Regions from separate parts of the Paenibacillus polymyxa M1 genome, predicted to be linked through region 1. Evidence: a T-box and tRNA genes for the amino acid it is inferred to sense, from the RefSeq annotation. Region 1 holds a T-box; the other holds one or more tRNA genes.
What was found. The T-box of region 1 lies ahead of ileS (isoleucine--tRNA ligase). A T-box ahead of a tRNA ligase gene usually reads a tRNA of that ligase, here a tRNA-Ile.
Positions count from the first base shown of each region.

Region 2: it has a tRNA-Ile gene. The T-box ahead of ileS (isoleucine--tRNA ligase) is inferred to sense a tRNA for this amino acid. The anticodon was not compared.

Region 1 covers NC_017542.1:3,868,200-3,876,160, reverse strand. The annotation lists gene PPM_RS17385 (RNA-binding protein) at 1-560, shown strand, start outside; gene PPM_RS17380 (DivIVA domain-containing protein) at 733-1,242, shown strand; T-box leader at 1,414-1,693, shown strand; gene ileS (isoleucine--tRNA ligase) at 1,773-4,862, shown strand; gene PPM_RS17370 (DUF5665 domain-containing protein) at 5,048-5,395, shown strand; gene PPM_RS17365 (TraR/DksA C4-type zinc finger protein) at 5,413-6,147, opposite strand; gene lspA (signal peptidase II) at 6,382-6,873, shown strand; gene PPM_RS17355 (RluA family pseudouridine synthase) at 6,875-7,846, shown strand.
Region 2 covers NC_017542.1:176,962-184,922, forward strand. The annotation lists gene dnaX (DNA polymerase III subunit gamma/tau) at 1-967, shown strand, start outside; gene PPM_RS00715 (YbaB/EbfC family nucleoid-associated protein) at 1,008-1,319, shown strand; gene recR (recombination mediator RecR) at 1,346-1,945, shown strand; gene PPM_RS00725 (DUF2508 family protein) at 2,158-2,469, shown strand; gene PPM_RS00730 (pro-sigmaK processing inhibitor BofA family protein) at 2,466-2,741, shown strand; rRNA gene PPM_RS00735 (16S ribosomal RNA) at 3,150-4,703, shown strand; rRNA gene rrf (5S ribosomal RNA) at 4,821-4,937, shown strand; tRNA gene PPM_RS00745 (tRNA-Ile) at 4,977-5,053, shown strand; tRNA gene PPM_RS00750 (tRNA-Ala) at 5,074-5,149, shown strand; rRNA gene PPM_RS00755 (23S ribosomal RNA) at 5,279-7,961, shown strand, end outside.

The DNA.
Region 1 (7,961 bases):
TTGCGCCCGATTATTCGTATTTGGACGATGAGGAAATGGGAATTCAAGTCCTTTCCATCTCTTCTGATGATCATAAAATCAATACCCTTGAGCACGGCGATTATCTAGGTGCCATTTTGGGGCTTGGAATCAAGCGTGGAAAAATCGGGGACATTCACGTGCTGGATGATGGGTGTCATGTATTGGTGGCATCAGAGATCGGAGATTTTATAACCATGCATTTGCAGCAGGTACATCGTGTTCATGTTTGGACAGAACTGTTGCCAGTAGCAAGTCTCCGAACGAAGGAAGTTGCATTAGAGGCGATGGATCTGACGGTCGCTTCTTTGCGTCTGGACGGGATTGCCAGTGACGTCTACAAATTGAGTCGCAGCAAAATATTAACACCGATTCGAGCGGGACGATGTCGGGTAAACTGGAAGGTGGAGGAGAATCCATCTACTTCACTTAAGGTTGGGGACGTTATTTCTATGCAGGGATTTGGGCGTTTCAAAGTGCTTGAAACAGACGGGATGACAAAAAAGGGTAGATTCCGTGTCAAAATTGGTAAGTTTGTATAGCTGTAGGCAGGATTCATGAGCTTTCTGTCGAAAGAATTAACCTATAGCGAAGAACTGGAACGATTTTGCTCTGTACAGTATTCACAAAACGGGGTATGATGACCGATAGATGATAATGAGCGTCGTGACGCGGAAAATGAATTTTTTGTCAATCTTATAGGAGGTGGACGGCATGCCATTAACGCCATTGGATATACATAATAAGGAATTTGCCCGCCGGCTTCGCGGTTATGATGAGGATCAGGTTAATGAATTTTTGGATCAGGTGATCAAGGATTACGAGGGCGTTATTCGTGAAAATAAAGAACTGAGCACCCAGTTGCTGAACGTACAGGAGAAGCTCGATCATTTTGCGACGATTGAGGATACACTGAGTAAGACAATTATTGTCGCGCAGGAAGCAGCTGATGAAGTTCGCAACAACGCCAAGAAAGAATCTCAACTGATCGTGAAGGAAGCGGAAAAAAATGCGGATCGTATTGTGAACGAAGCATTGTCCAAATCCCGCAAAATCGCGTTGGAGGTTGAAGAACTGAAGAAACAGGCTTCAATTTACCGAGCACGGTTTCGTACATTGGTGGAAGCACAGCTTGACTTGTTAAGCCAAGATGGCTGGGAAGCACTTGAAAACCGGGAACGCGAAGTGCTGGAGCGCGAGCGTGAAATGAAAGAAATTTACTGATTTTGATTTCTGACAAGCTTTTCATTAGGTCTTGTTAGGGTTGACTTTTTTCTTTAAACAGGCTATAACTGTAAATACTATACTGAATTCAACGATTATCCGTCTATTGATTGATGGTTGTTATTCAAAGGCAACGATGTTGCTGGTTTAATATTCGATGAATTTAACATGTTTAATTCGTTGATGGGAACGAGTACGTCATGATTTGTCCCTCAGAGAGTTGGCCTTCCGGTGCAAGCCAACGTTCAGAACATGACTGAAGATCCTCCCAGAGAAGTGAGCTGAAGCGCTTAAATTTATGGCGTGTGTAAGCAATCACCGTTTGCCATGCGTTATAATGGCGCCCTGCTGAAGTTGAGTAGGGCTCAGAGAGTCGTGACAAGATCGTCTTCTTTAGACTGGTCTAATTACGGAATCAGGGTGGTAACGCGAGCACAGTCTCGTCCCTTTTACAGGGATGGGGCTTTTTTTGTTGCTTTTTTTAAGTGCGCTAGAACAATTAATGATGAGCAGAGAGGAAGTATGACGTTATGAACAGAGTGGATGTTAAAGAAAAAGCACGGTCACGTGACCTACGCATCCTGAGCAAATGGAAACAGGAGGACACGTTCCGTAAATCCATTACCAATCGTGAAGGAAAGCCTAATTTTGTGTTTTATGAGGGCCCACCAACAGCTAACGGCAAACCACACATCGGTCATGTGCTGGGTCGCGTAATTAAGGATTTCGTCGGCCGCTATCAGACCATGAAGGGATATCGTGTTGTACGTAAGGCGGGTTGGGATACGCATGGCCTGCCGGTAGAGCTGGGTGTGCAAAAGCAACTGGGGATCTCTCACAAGCCTGAAATTGAAGAATACGGTGTTGAGAAATTTATTAAAAAATGTAAAGCGAGCGTGTTTGAATACGAGCAGCAGTGGCGCGATTTAACCGAAGCGATCGGATACTGGACAGACCTCGATCACCCATACATTACCTTGGACAATAACTATATCGAGAGTGTATGGAACATTTTGGCGACGATTCATGAGAAAGATCTGCTGTATCGTGGTCATCGTGTGAGTCCGTACTGCCCGGATTGTCAGACCACACTAAGTTCCCATGAAGTAGCACAGGGCTACAAAGATGTAAAGGATCTGAGTGCCACGGCCAAATTCAAGCTGCATAGCAGTGGTGAATATGTATTGGCCTGGACGACAACACCTTGGACCTTGCCGAGTCACGTGGCGCTCGCCGTCAACCCTGAGCTGGAATACGCACGTGTGAAGCAGGAAGATGGGGTATACATCGTTGCTAAAAATCTTGTTGAGACCGTAATTAAAGGTGATCATGAAGTGATTGGCACGCTATCGGGTTCAGAACTGGTAGGCCAAACCTATACCCCGCCATTTACTTATTTTCAGGTGGAGAAAGGTAACCAAATTCTGGGTGCCAAGTTCGTAACAGATTCCAGCGGTACAGGTATCGTTCACATGGCCCCGGCACATGGTGAGGATGACTATCGCGTATGTCGTGAAAATGGCGTTGGGTTTATCAACGTAGTGGATCTCCAAGGTAACTATGTAGCTGAAATCACTGATTTTGCAGGCCGTTTTGTGAAAGATTGCGATGTAGATATTGTGAAAATGCTGTCCGAAAAAGGGTTGCTGTACAGCAAGGAAAAATACGAGCATAGCTATCCGTTCTGCTGGCGCTGCGATACTCCATTATTGTACTATGCGATGGACAGCTGGTTTATCAAAACAACTGCGATCAAGGATCAACTGATTGCCAACAACAGCGAAGTTGAATGGTACCCGGGCCATGTACGCGAAGGACGCTTCGGTAAGTTTTTGGAGGAACTGGTGGATTGGAACATCAGTCGCGATCGCTATTGGGGTACACCGCTCAATATCTGGGTTTGTGAGGAAACTGGAGAACAGTTCGCACCTCATAGTATTGCTGAATTGAGAGAACGTGCAATTGGGGATGTACCAGCGGATATCGAGATACACAAACCTTATGTAGATGATATCAAGGTTCGTAGCCAATGCGGTAAATACGAAATGACTCGCACACCGGAAGTCATCGATGTATGGTTCGATAGCGGCTCTATGCCGTTTGCACAGCATCACTATCCTTTTGAGAATAATGAAACGTTTGAGCAGCAATTTCCGGCAGATATGATCTGTGAAGGGATTGACCAGACTCGTGGCTGGTTCTATAGCTTGCTTGCGGTTTCGACGATGTTGACTGGCAAAGCTCCTTACAAAGCTGTCATGGCAACAGGCCATGTACTGGATGAGCAGGGGCAGAAAATGTCCAAATCGAAGGGTAATGTTATTGATCCGTGGGAAGTGATTGATGAGTACGGAACAGATGCTTTCCGCTGGGCATTACTGTCCGATAGTGCACCATGGAATAGCAAACGGTTTTCCAAAGGCATTGTAGGCGAGGCTAAATCGAAACTGGTAGATACGCTTGTCAATACACACGCATTTCTGACTCTGTATGCGGATATTGACGGATTTGATCCGGCACGGTATCCATTCAAGCCATCGGCACACAAGTTGGATCGCTGGATTTTATCCCGTCTAAACAGCCTAATCTTGGTTGTGGATAAAGCATTGTCTGTAAATGACTTCCTGAACTCCTCCAAAGCGATTGAGTCGTTTGTGGATGAGCTGAGTAACTGGTATATCCGTCGTTCACGTGATCGTTTCTGGGGTAACGGGCTTACAGAAGATAAGCTGGATGCGTATCGAACATTGACTGAGGTGTTGTTAACGACGGCGAAGCTGCTGGCACCGTTCACACCGCTGCTTGCTGAGGATATTTACCTCAACCTGAGCAATGGGGAAAGTGTTCATTTGGATGACTATCCGTCTGCCAATGAATCCTTAATTGATCTGGAACTGGAACGAGATATGGAAACAGCACGTCGCGTCGTTGAATTAGCACGTAATGTCCGTAACGAAACGGGTTTGAAAACACGTCAACCGTTGTCTGAATTGATTCTGTCTATGGATCAGGATTTTGACCTGAGCGGCTATGAAGAAATCATTAAAGATGAGATCAATGTGAAGCATATTCATGTTGAGACGGATGATAGCGGATTTGTTGATTTTACATTGAAGCTGAATTTGAAAGTAGCAGGCAAGAAATACGGCAAAAATGTCGGATTCCTACAAAACCTTTTCAAAGGAATGTCTGCTGAGGATACTCGTTCTGTTGTAGAAAAAGGAGTGCTGAACGTAGCTTCTCCAGAAGGGGAAGAGTTGCAAGTTACAGCTGAGGAATTGCTGGTGGAGAAAAAAGCGAAAGAAGGCTTCGCTTCTGCTTCTGGCTATGGCTTAACGGTAGCGTTGAACACTGACATTACACCTGAGCTTGAGCAAGAGGGCTGGGTACGTGAAGTGGTTCGCGCGGTACAAGACTACCGCAAAAAGCTGGATCTGCCGATTGAAAAGTATGTAGCATTGACGTTGGATGTAGACAGCGACTTGCGTCAGGCGATCGAAAGCTTCGACTCTGTGTTGCGTGAGAACGTATTGGTAACCACGGTGGCTTTTGGCCAAGCTGAACCAGCAGAACATGTAGAAGTGAATGGCAAAACCATCGGCGTTCATATTGGGGAATAATTACAAGCCCCCTGTCCCATAATACAATAACAGGCAGCATATAAAAACGAGCCTAAGCATCGGAAACGGGTTTTCTCCGTTACGTGCTTCGGCTCGTTTGCTGCTTTCGGGGCAGCTATGGGAAAAGGGGGATTGTGCATATGACAGCACGGTCAAGGCGCAGACAGGGAAGGAGTCTCCGAGGGATGAACGGAGAAGGGGCCGCCATAGCCTCAGAAAAGGGAATAGCAGGTAAACAGGCAGAGAAACTAAGTCGTGTGGAAAAGCTGGTGCAAGCTGTGTCAGAGCAGATGGAACGAACACGTATTGCGGATTACGCTTTGCTGCTGAATAAACCTTGGCGGTTGCTTTGGCTAAACCTAATATCAGGTGTTTCCCGAGGAATCGGCATTGCGCTAGGGTTTACTTTTTTTGCTGCTACCATTATTTATGTGCTGCAAGTGCTCGGAGCGTTGAATTTGCCGATTATCGGTGATTATATCGCTGATATTGTACGGATCGTACAGCGACAATTAGAGCTTACTACCTACTAGGCGTTTCACTTTAAAGCTTACGATTCGTCCTCGTGCAAATCTGGCTCCAGCAGACCTTCACCCTCGCCATCTTCTATATAACGCTGATAAATAGAACTACGGACAATGGATACATTTCTGCCATAAATGTCAGTAGCGACAAAGCTTTCATATGGCTCTACGAAGCCCATATTATCATCGCCGGCTTCGATTTCCATATCATCATAGCGATGGATTTCTCCACTTTCCGCCATGGCCGGAGTGTTAGAGGTCCCCCAATTTTCAACGATCTGCCAAGCATCTTCACCGTCAAAGCCGTTTTGTTCTTCACGCTCATCCAGGCTTGTTCTACCGAACGCGGGAGCGAGAAATTCTTCCTCCACCGGACGGTTGTTGGATACTTCTGTTTCAGGACTGTATTCTTTGCAATAAATGGTATAGGGAACAGCCAGCAGGCGTTCATAGGGAATGGGCTTACCGCTGGCGGCGCAAATGCCATAGGTCCCCTTGTCCATAGCCATCAAGGCTGATTTGATACGTTCCAATTGAAACTCGTCATGCTCCAGCAAGGAAATATCTTTAGCTCGCTCATAGGTTTCGGTAGCCAGATCGCCTGGATGGTTATCAATGGGAGAAAGCTCACCGGTTTGATCACGTTGAGAATCGCCGAGTCCATAATGGTCGTTGCTTTGCAACCGATGCTCAATTTCCTTTTTGCGTTCCAGCAGTTCGTTACGCAAGCCTTGTAATTGTTGCTCCGTCAATGGGGACATGCAATCCTCTCCTTGTTCTAGATTTACGTGCATGCGTTGTGTCAGGTATGCTCCTTGTAGTGTGCACCGGGAAGACCTCTTTTACATAGGAAATTCTAATCAAATGTGATCGAGTTCATTCCATTCAAGGACTGTGCTCGAAAGCCTGCAGGACTCGTGGACGATCTGAGAAGGCTTATGCTACAATAAATGGGTTCGACAACGGATATAAGCGGATCGGAGTGACGAAGGACTGTGATTTATTTTGGTATTGCGCTAATTATTTTTTTGATTGATCAGGGAGTCAAATATTTGGTGGCTACGCGGATGGAATTGTACGAGCAAATACCAGTCATCGGCAATTTCTTTTTAATTACCTCCCATCGTAATCGCGGAGCCGCTTTTGGGATTTTGGAAGGGCAACGCTGGCTTTTTATCGTGATCACAATTGTAGTAGTGATCGGTATCGTATGGTACCTAAGAAAAACAGTCAGAGCTGGGCAAAAACTACTTCCTGTTGCGCTAAGTTTGGTGCTTGGGGGAGCGGTTGGTAATTTTTTGGATCGGGCTATTTCTGGAGAAGTGGTTGATTTTGCACAGTTCAATTTTGGAAGCTACACATTCCCGATTTTTAATGTGGCAGATTCGGCAATTGTCATCGGTGTTGCACTGATTATTTTGGATACATTGCTGGAATCGCGTCGGGAAAAAGGGAATGGCAATGATAGCGTTGAAGGGAAGTCATAGCATGAACGAAGTGAATGAAAATGGCGAAGCCATAGGTCTGTCTTATGAGGACGAACTGGAGGGTGAATCTCTGGAATGGACGGCAGATTCAGGGAATGTCAAAACACGTATAGACAAATACATCGCCGAAGAAATGAAGGAAGTATCTCGTTCTCAAATTCAGCTGTGGATCGGGAATGGTCGCGTACTGGTGAACGGTACGGCGGTCAAAGCGAACTACAAGCTGGCTGAAGGAGATCATATTGTATTATCGGTACCTGAGCCAGAAAGTGTAGATATTATGCCGGAAAATATTCCGCTAGATGTTGTATACGAGGATTCGGACGTTATTGTCATTAACAAGCAACGTGGTCTAGTGGTGCATCCTGCACCAGGACACTCCTCGGGAACACTGGTCAACGCACTGATGTACCACTGCCATGACCTTTCCGGCATTAACGGGGAATTACGTCCCGGTATTGTTCACCGTATTGATAAGGATACATCAGGACTGCTGATGGCGGCTAAAAATGATCAGGCCCACGCATCACTTGCAGCACAGCTTAAGGATCATAGCGTGACTCGGAAATATATTGCATTGGTCCACGGTCATTTGAGCCACGATCAGGGAACCGTAGATGCTCCGATCGGTCGTGATTCAGGTGATCGTAAAATGTTCACGGTGACGGAACGCAACAGCAAGCATGCAGTTACCCATTTTCTCGTTATTGAACGGTTGGGGGATTATACCTTGCTTGAACTTCAATTGGAGACAGGGCGCACACATCAAATTCGTGTTCACATGAAATTCATTGGGCATCCATTGGTTGGCGACCCTATGTATGGACGCAGTAAAGGGGTTCGTATGGAGGGCCAAGCCCTGCATGCAGCGGTATTGGGATTTAAGCATCCAACCACAGGAGAATACTTGGAATTTAGCAGACCGATCCCTCCTGATATGGAGGACGTATTAACGTCCTTGCGTAGTCGCTAAAACAGCGATGAACTGCTTTTCTATTCAAAAACTTGAATAAATCATTAATTTAGACCGCCTAAATGGCGGTTTTTTTATTGTGAGACAAGGAATGGGTAAAAACAACTATGGATAA
Region 2 (7,961 bases), 2.2 Mb from region 1:
CACAGTGCTCCAATTGATCGAGAACTTTATGCAGGAAGGGAAAAGTGCAGATAAGTGTATGGAGAATCTTCTGTACTATTTCCGAGACCTGCTAATGATCAAGATGGTGCCGCAGGCGACCAAAATGACGGAGCGAGTGCTGAATCCGGAGCAGTTTAGGGAAGTGGCGGATGCTTTTACCAAGGAGCAGCTCTTTGCAATGATTGACACCCTTAATCGTTATCAGGGCGAGATGAAATATGCGGTTCAGCCCCAAACTTTATTTGAGGTAGCTCTATTGAAGTTATGCAGCATTCCGGGGGAAGCAGGAACTGCTGCTCAGCCGACTGCACAGCGCTCTGGTGCTGTAGCTGGCCAGGAAGATGTGGCTATGTTAAAGCGCCAGCTTGCTGAGCTGGAAAAGAAGCTGGAACGTGCAATGCAAGGTGGCTTGGCTGTTGGGGCGGGTCAGGAGACACCGTCAGGCGGCCGTCAGGCTTCTGGTGGTCGTGCCCCTGCTCCACGTCTTTCAGCGCCGGCTAAACTCCCGTCTCAGTTGGATCGCTATATTGCTGAGAAGTCAAGCGAAGCATTCGCAGCGGTGGGGCGTAAGTGGAGCCAGATTTTGCAAGGGGTAAAAGAGGCGAAAGTTACGGTTCATGCTTGGTTTATGGATGGTGAGCCGGTTTCTGTGTTAGAGGACAGTGTACTGGTCGCGTTTAAGAACAACATTCATCGTGAAACTACCGAAAAACCTGCCAATAAGCAGGTCATCGAGAAGGTTTTACATGAGCAGTTGGGGCATCCTTATCGTTTGGTAACGATGATGCAAAAGGATTGGAATGCTGCGATTGAAGGAGTTTCTGACCAACCTGCCGAAGAATTGCAACTGGAGCCGGAGCATGATGCGCCGGGAAAGTCCAAGGAGCCCTGGATTGATGAAGCGATTCAGCTTTTCGGGGAAGATCTGGTAGTCATTAAAGAATAATCAAATGTAGATGTATACTTCATTAAAGGAGATGATTGAAATGAACAATATGAACCAAATGATGAAGCAAGTGAAAAAAATGCAGGAACAAATGCTGAAAGCCCAAGAGGAGCTTGGTGGGAAAGTAATTGAAGGTTCTTCTGGTGGCGGTGTGGTAACTGTAGAGGTAAGTGGACATAAAAAAGTATTGTCTATCACAATCAAACCGGAAGCTGTAGATCCTGATGATGTAGAAATGCTGCAAGATCTCGTACTCACTGCAGTCAATGATGCTTTGTCCAAAGCGGATGAACTGGCTAATGATGATATGGGTAAATTTACAGGTGGTATGAAAATTCCGGGCTTGTTCTAGTCTGCTCATAAAGGAGAAATACGCTATTGCATTATCCCGAGCCGATTGCAAAGCTGATTGATGCTTTTACGCGCCTGCCGGGAGTAGGCCCCAAAACAGCTGCCCGGTTGGCTTTTCACGTACTGAAAATGAAGGAAGATGATGTGATTGATTTTGCCAAAGCGCTGGTCAATGTAAAACGCAATCTTCACTTTTGTTCAGTCTGCGGTAACATTACAGATACGGACCCTTGTAGGATCTGTCAGGATAAGACGAGGGATGCTTCCGTCATTTGTGTTGTTCAGGATGCTAAGGATTTGGTCGCTATGGAGCGTACCAAGGAGTTTGAGGGTTTGTACCATGTACTTCACGGGGCAATCTCTCCGATGGAGGGAATTGGCCCTGAGGATATCAAACTCAAGGAGTTGCTGACCAGGCTAAGTGATGAACGTGTCAAGGAGTTGATCCTGGCTACGAATCCGAACATTGAGGGAGAGGCCACGGCTATGTACATTTCGCGGCTAGTGCGTCCTTTTGAAATCAAGGTTACTCGTATTGCTCACGGTTTGCCCGTGGGCGGGGATTTGGAGTATGCCGACGAGGTCACCCTGTCCAAAGCGCTAGAAGGCCGCAGAGAGCTTAATTAGTAGGTGTAGTTATACGTTATAATTTATGAGTCTGAAATGTCCTTGGGACATCCTTGACTCGCTTAGGGAGCCGTTATGGCTCCTTTTTTATTTGCAGTAATAGATGCCTTTATAGACGTTCCCAGTTCTAAGTTTGTCCTCTACTCAATAAGTATGAATAAGGTGGTCTTGCAGACTGTACACATAATTCAGCTTGTGAGGAGGATGAATGAATGTGGGAACGGATGAAACAAAATTTCCGTCGTCAGGAGAATGGAAAATCAGAAGCGGAGTATCGCCAGGAATTGTTTGCTCAGATTCGAGCTTCGCATGCGGAATGGTTAAGAGCGCATCGTTTATTTCATGAAGCTACGGGTAAGGATGAAATCGACTACGCCATTTTTGTTCTGCAAGCTGCGGAACGTAAATATCAAATACATTTAAAAAGCGCAAAGCAACAAGGGTTACATCGTTTTCACCTGCCAGCAGATGAACCGGGGTATGCCAATGATACTGACCGGGTTCACAAACGGAGAGCGGAATGAGAGGGGTAGTCTGGCTTGTTTTGATTGCTTGTGCCGGAATACTGATGTATCTAATCCTCAAAAAACATCTGGGGATCGGTTGGTTTGTAGTATTCGGAGCGCATATGGCTCTGGCAGCTATTGCACTGTATGTTATCAATTATTCAGGATGGATTACACAGGTGTACATTCCGATTAACCCAGTGACGATGGGGGCAGTAACGATATTAGGCTTGCCAGGCATTGCGCTTTTACTGGGATTGAAAATAATATTGTTCGGACAGGCTGTGTGAAACGTTATTGTAGGGAAGGGAGAGTATGCAAAAAAAGTGGGTATTGGTGAGCCCAATGCGGTATTGTTTTATTTTTTAAATTATAGTTGACGACGAATTCAAAAATGTGATACATTAATTCTCGGCCTTTAAAGCCCGGGAATTTTTTTGTGTGAGCAATGCTTAAATGAAATTGAAAAATAATTTAAAAAAGTGTTGACTTAAATCCCGAGTGTGTGTTATATTAATTAAGTCGCCGCTGAGATGCGGTGATGAAGCAAAGTAAGACATAATGAAGGTTTGATCTTTGAAAACTGAACAACGAGTGAGTAAATTGATTTTGTTCGCAAAATCAACAATGAGATATTTTATCTCGTCAGTTTCAAAATGAGCTAATCGCTCTTTCGATAAACCAACTTCGGTTGGTCTTTAATGGAGAGTTTGATCCTGGCTCAGGACGAACGCTGGCGGCGTGCCTAATACATGCAAGTCGAGCGGGGTTATTTAGAAGCTTGCTTCTAAATAATCTAGCGGCGGACGGGTGAGTAACACGTAGGCAACCTGCCCACAAGACAGGGATAACTACCGGAAACGGTAGCTAATACCCGATACATCCTTTTCCTGCATGGGAGAAGGAGGAAAGGCGGAGCAATCTGTCACTTGTGGATGGGCCTGCGGTGCATTAGCTAGTTGGTGGGGTAATGGCCTACCAAGGCGACGATGCGTAGCCGACCTGAGAGGGTGATCGGCCACACTGGGACTGAGACACGGCCCAGACTCCTACGGGAGGCAGCAGTAGGGAATCTTCCGCAATGGGCGAAAGCCTGACGGAGCAACGCCGCGTGAGTGATGAAGGTTTTCGGATCGTAAAGCTCTGTTGCCAGGGAAGAACGTCTTGTAGAGTAACTGCTACAAGAGTGACGGTACCTGAGAAGAAAGCCCCGGCTAACTACGTGCCAGCAGCCGCGGTAATACGTAGGGGGCAAGCGTTGTCCGGAATTATTGGGCGTAAAGCGCGCGCAGGCGGCTCTTTAAGTCTGGTGTTTAATCCCGAGGCTCAACTTCGGGTCGCACTGGAAACTGGAGAGCTTGAGTGCAGAAGAGGAGAGTGGAATTCCACGTGTAGCGGTGAAATGCGTAGAGATGTGGAGGAACACCAGTGGCGAAGGCGACTCTCTGGGCTGTAACTGACGCTGAGGCGCGAAAGCGTGGGGAGCAAACAGGATTAGATACCCTGGTAGTCCACGCCGTAAACGATGAATGCTAGGTGTTAGGGGTTTCGATACCCTTGGTGCCGAAGTTAACACATTAAGCATTCCGCCTGGGGAGTACGGTCGCAAGACTGAAACTCAAAGGAATTGACGGGGACCCGCACAAGCAGTGGAGTATGTGGTTTAATTCGAAGCAACGCGAAGAACCTTACCAGGTCTTGACATCCCTCTGACCGCTGTAGAGATATGGCTTTCCTTCGGGACAGAGGAGACAGGTGGTGCATGGTTGTCGTCAGCTCGTGTCGTGAGATGTTGGGTTAAGTCCCGCAACGAGCGCAACCCTTATGCTTAGTTGCCAGCAGGTCAAGCTGGGCACTCTAAGCAGACTGCCGGTGACAAACCGGAGGAAGGTGGGGATAACGTCAAATCATCATGCCCCTTATGACCTGGGCTACACACGTACTACAATGGCCGGTACAACGGGAAGCGAAGCCGCGAGGTGGAGCCAATCCTAGAAAAGCCGGTCTCAGTTCGGATTGTAGGCTGCAACTCGCCTACATGAAGTCGGAATTGCTAGTAATCGCGGATCAGCATGCCGCGGTGAATACGTTCCCGGGTCTTGTACACACCGCCCGTCACACCACGAGAGTTTACAACACCCGAAGTCGGTGAGGTAACCGCAAGGGGCCAGCCGCCGAAGGTGGGGTAGATGATTGGGGTGAAGTCGTAACAAGGTAGCCGTATCGGAAGGTGCGGCTGGATCACCTCCTTTCTATGGAGAATCGTTTCCTGCGATGGAAACATTCAAATATGAAGCGTAAGCTTCAAACTCAGGTTTAGGCCTGTTACTCACTCGTTGCTCAGTTTTGAGAGCTTAAACTCTCAAGCGTTTGGTGGCGATAGCGGAGGGGTTCCACACGTACCCATCCCGAACACGACCGTTAAGCCCTCCAGCGCCGATGGTACTTGGACCGTAGGGTCCTGGGAGAGTAGGACGCCGCCAAGCGCAACCACTAAAGAAAAACTTTTTTTGGTGGTTTATTATGGGCCCTTAGCTCAGCTGGTTAGAGCGCACCCCTGATAAGGGTGAGGTCGGTGGTTCGAGTCCACTAGGGCCCACCATAAATTTTATATTTTCTTTTGGGGCCATAGCTCAGCTGGGAGAGCGCCTGCCTTGCACGCAGGAGGTCAGCGGTTCGATCCCGCTTGGCTCCACCAAAAGATTTATTATTGCACCTTGAAAACTGGATACCGAAACGAAATTGCGTTTTAGAATATTCCTTTAAGCTGATCTTGTGTAAACAAGTGAAATAAAGGTAGCATATCGTATTTACAATGTAGATACTAGGTTAAGCTACAAAGAGCACACGGAGGATGCCTAGGCGCCAGGAGCCGACGAAGGACGTGGCGAACAACGATAAGGCCTCGGGGAGCTGTAAGCAAGCTTTGATCCGGGGATGTCCGAATGGGGAAACCCGGCTGTCTTCATCGACAGTCACTACTCACTGAATTCATAGGTGAGTGAGAGGCAGACCAGGGGAACTGAAACATCTAAGTACCCTGAGGAAGAGAAAACAATAGTGATTCCGTCAGTAGCGGCGAGCGAACGCGGATTAGCCCAAACCAAGGAGCTTGCTCCTTGGGGTTGTGGGACGTCTCACATGGAGTTACAAAGGAACCGGTTAGATGAAGAGGTCTGGAAAGGCCCGCCAGAGAAGGTAAAAGCCCTGTAGTTCAAAACTTGTTCCCTCCGAGACGGATCCCGAGTAGTGCGGGGCACGTGAAACCCCGTATGAATCCGGCAGGACCATCTGCCAAGGCTAAATACTCCCTGGCGACCGATAGTGAAGCAGTACCGTGAGGGAAAGGTGAAAAGCACCCCGGAAGGGGAGTGAAATAGATCCTGAAACCGTGTGCTTACAAGAAGTCAGAGCCCGATCTATGGGTGATGGCGTGCCTTTTGTAGAATGAACCGGCGAGTTACGTTCCCGTGCAAGGTTAAGGTGAAGAGCTGAAGCCGCAGCGAAAGCGAGTCTGAATAGGGCGACTGAGTACGTGGACGTAGACCCGAAACCGGGTGATCTACCCCTGTCCAGGGTGAAGGTGCGGTAACACGCACTGGAGGCCCGAACCCACGCATGTTGAAAAATGCGGGGATGAGGTGGGGGTAGCGGAGAAATTCCAATCGAACCCGGAGATAGCTGGTTCTCCCCGAAATAGCTTTAGGGCTAGCCTCGGAAAGAAGAATCGTGGAGGTAGAGCACTGATTGGGTGCGGGGCCCGCAAGGGTTACCAAGCTCAGTCAAACTCCGAATGCCATAGATTTAGTTCCGGGAGTCAGACAGTGAGTGCTAAGATCCATTGTCGAAAGGGAAACAGCCCAGACCATCAGCTAAGGTCCCCAAGTGTGTGTTAAGTGGGAAAGGATGTGGAGTTGCACAGACAACCAGGATGTTGGCTTAGAAGCAGCCACCATTGAAAGAGTGCGTAATAGCTCACTGGTCGAGTGACTCTGCGCCGAAAATGTAACGGGGCTAAACACACCACCGAAGCTATGGCTTGATGCTTTGCATCAGGGGTAGGGGAGCGTTGAATGCGGGTTGAAGGTGTACCGGAAGGAGCGCTGGACTGCATTCAAGTGAGAATGCCGGTATGAGTAACGAAAAGATCTGTGAGAATCAGATCCGCCGAAAGCCTAAGGGTTCCTGAGGAAGGTTCGTCCGCTCAGGGTAAGTCGGGACCTAAGGCGAGGCCGATAGGCGTAGTCGAAGGACAACAGGTCGAAATTCCTGTACCACCGTAATCCGTTATGAGCGATGGGGTGACGCAGTAGGGTAGTGACGCGGACTGATGGATGTCCGTCTAAGCAGTGAGGCTGATGTGTAGGCAAATCCGCACATCGTTAAGGCTGGGCTGTGATGGGGAGCGAAAATTGGAGTAGCGAAGGTCATGATCTCAGACTGCCAAGAAAAGCCTCTAGCCAGGAGAAGGTGCCCGTACCGCAAACCGACACAGGTAGGCGAGAAGAGAATTCTAAGGCGCGCGGAAGAACTCTCGTTAAGGAACTCGGCAAAATGACCCCGTAACTTCGGGAGAAGGGGTGCCTCGGTAGGGTGAATAGCCCGAGGGGGCCGCAGTGAAAAGGCCCAAGCGACTGTTTAGCAAAAACACAGGTCTGTGCGAAGCCGCAAGGCGAAGTATACGGGCTGACGCCTGCCCGGTGCTGGAAGGTTAAGGGGAGTGGTAAGCCTTCGGGCGAAGCTATGAACCGAAGCCCCAGTAAACGGCGGCCGTAACTATAACGGTCCTAAGGTAGCGAAATTCCTTGTCAGGTAAATTCTGACCCGCACGAATGGCGTAACGACTTGGGCGCTGTCTCAACGAGAGATCCGGTGAAATTTTAATACCTGTGAAGATGCAGGTTACCCGCGACAAGACGGAAAGACCCCATGGAGCTTTACTGCAGCTTGATATTGAATTTGGGTACGATCTGTACAGGATAGGTGGGAGCCGTAGAACTTTGAGCGCCAGCTTGAAGGGAGGCATCCTTGGGATACCACCCTGATCGTATCTAGGTTCTAACTTGGTACCGTGATCCGGTACGAGGACAGTGTCAGGTGGGCAGTTTGACTGGGGCGGTCGCCTCCTAAAGAGTAACGGAGGCGCCCCAAGGTTCCCTCAGAATGGTTGGAAATCATTCGAAGAGTGCAAAGGCAGAAGGGAGCTTGACTGCGAGACCTACAAGTCGAGCAGGGACGAAAGTCGGGCTTAGTGATCCGGTGGTACCGCATGGAAGGGCCATCGCTCAACGGATAAAAGCTACCCTGGGGATAACAGGCTTATCTCCCCCAAGAGTCCACATCGACGGGGAGGTTTGGCACCTCGATGTCGGCTCATCGCATCCTGGGGCTGAAGTAGGTCCCAAGGGTTGGGCTGTTCGCCCATTAAAGCGGTACGCGAGCTGGGTTCAGAACGTCGTGAGACAGTTCGGTCCCTATCTGTCGTGGGCGTAGGAAATTTGAGAGGAGCT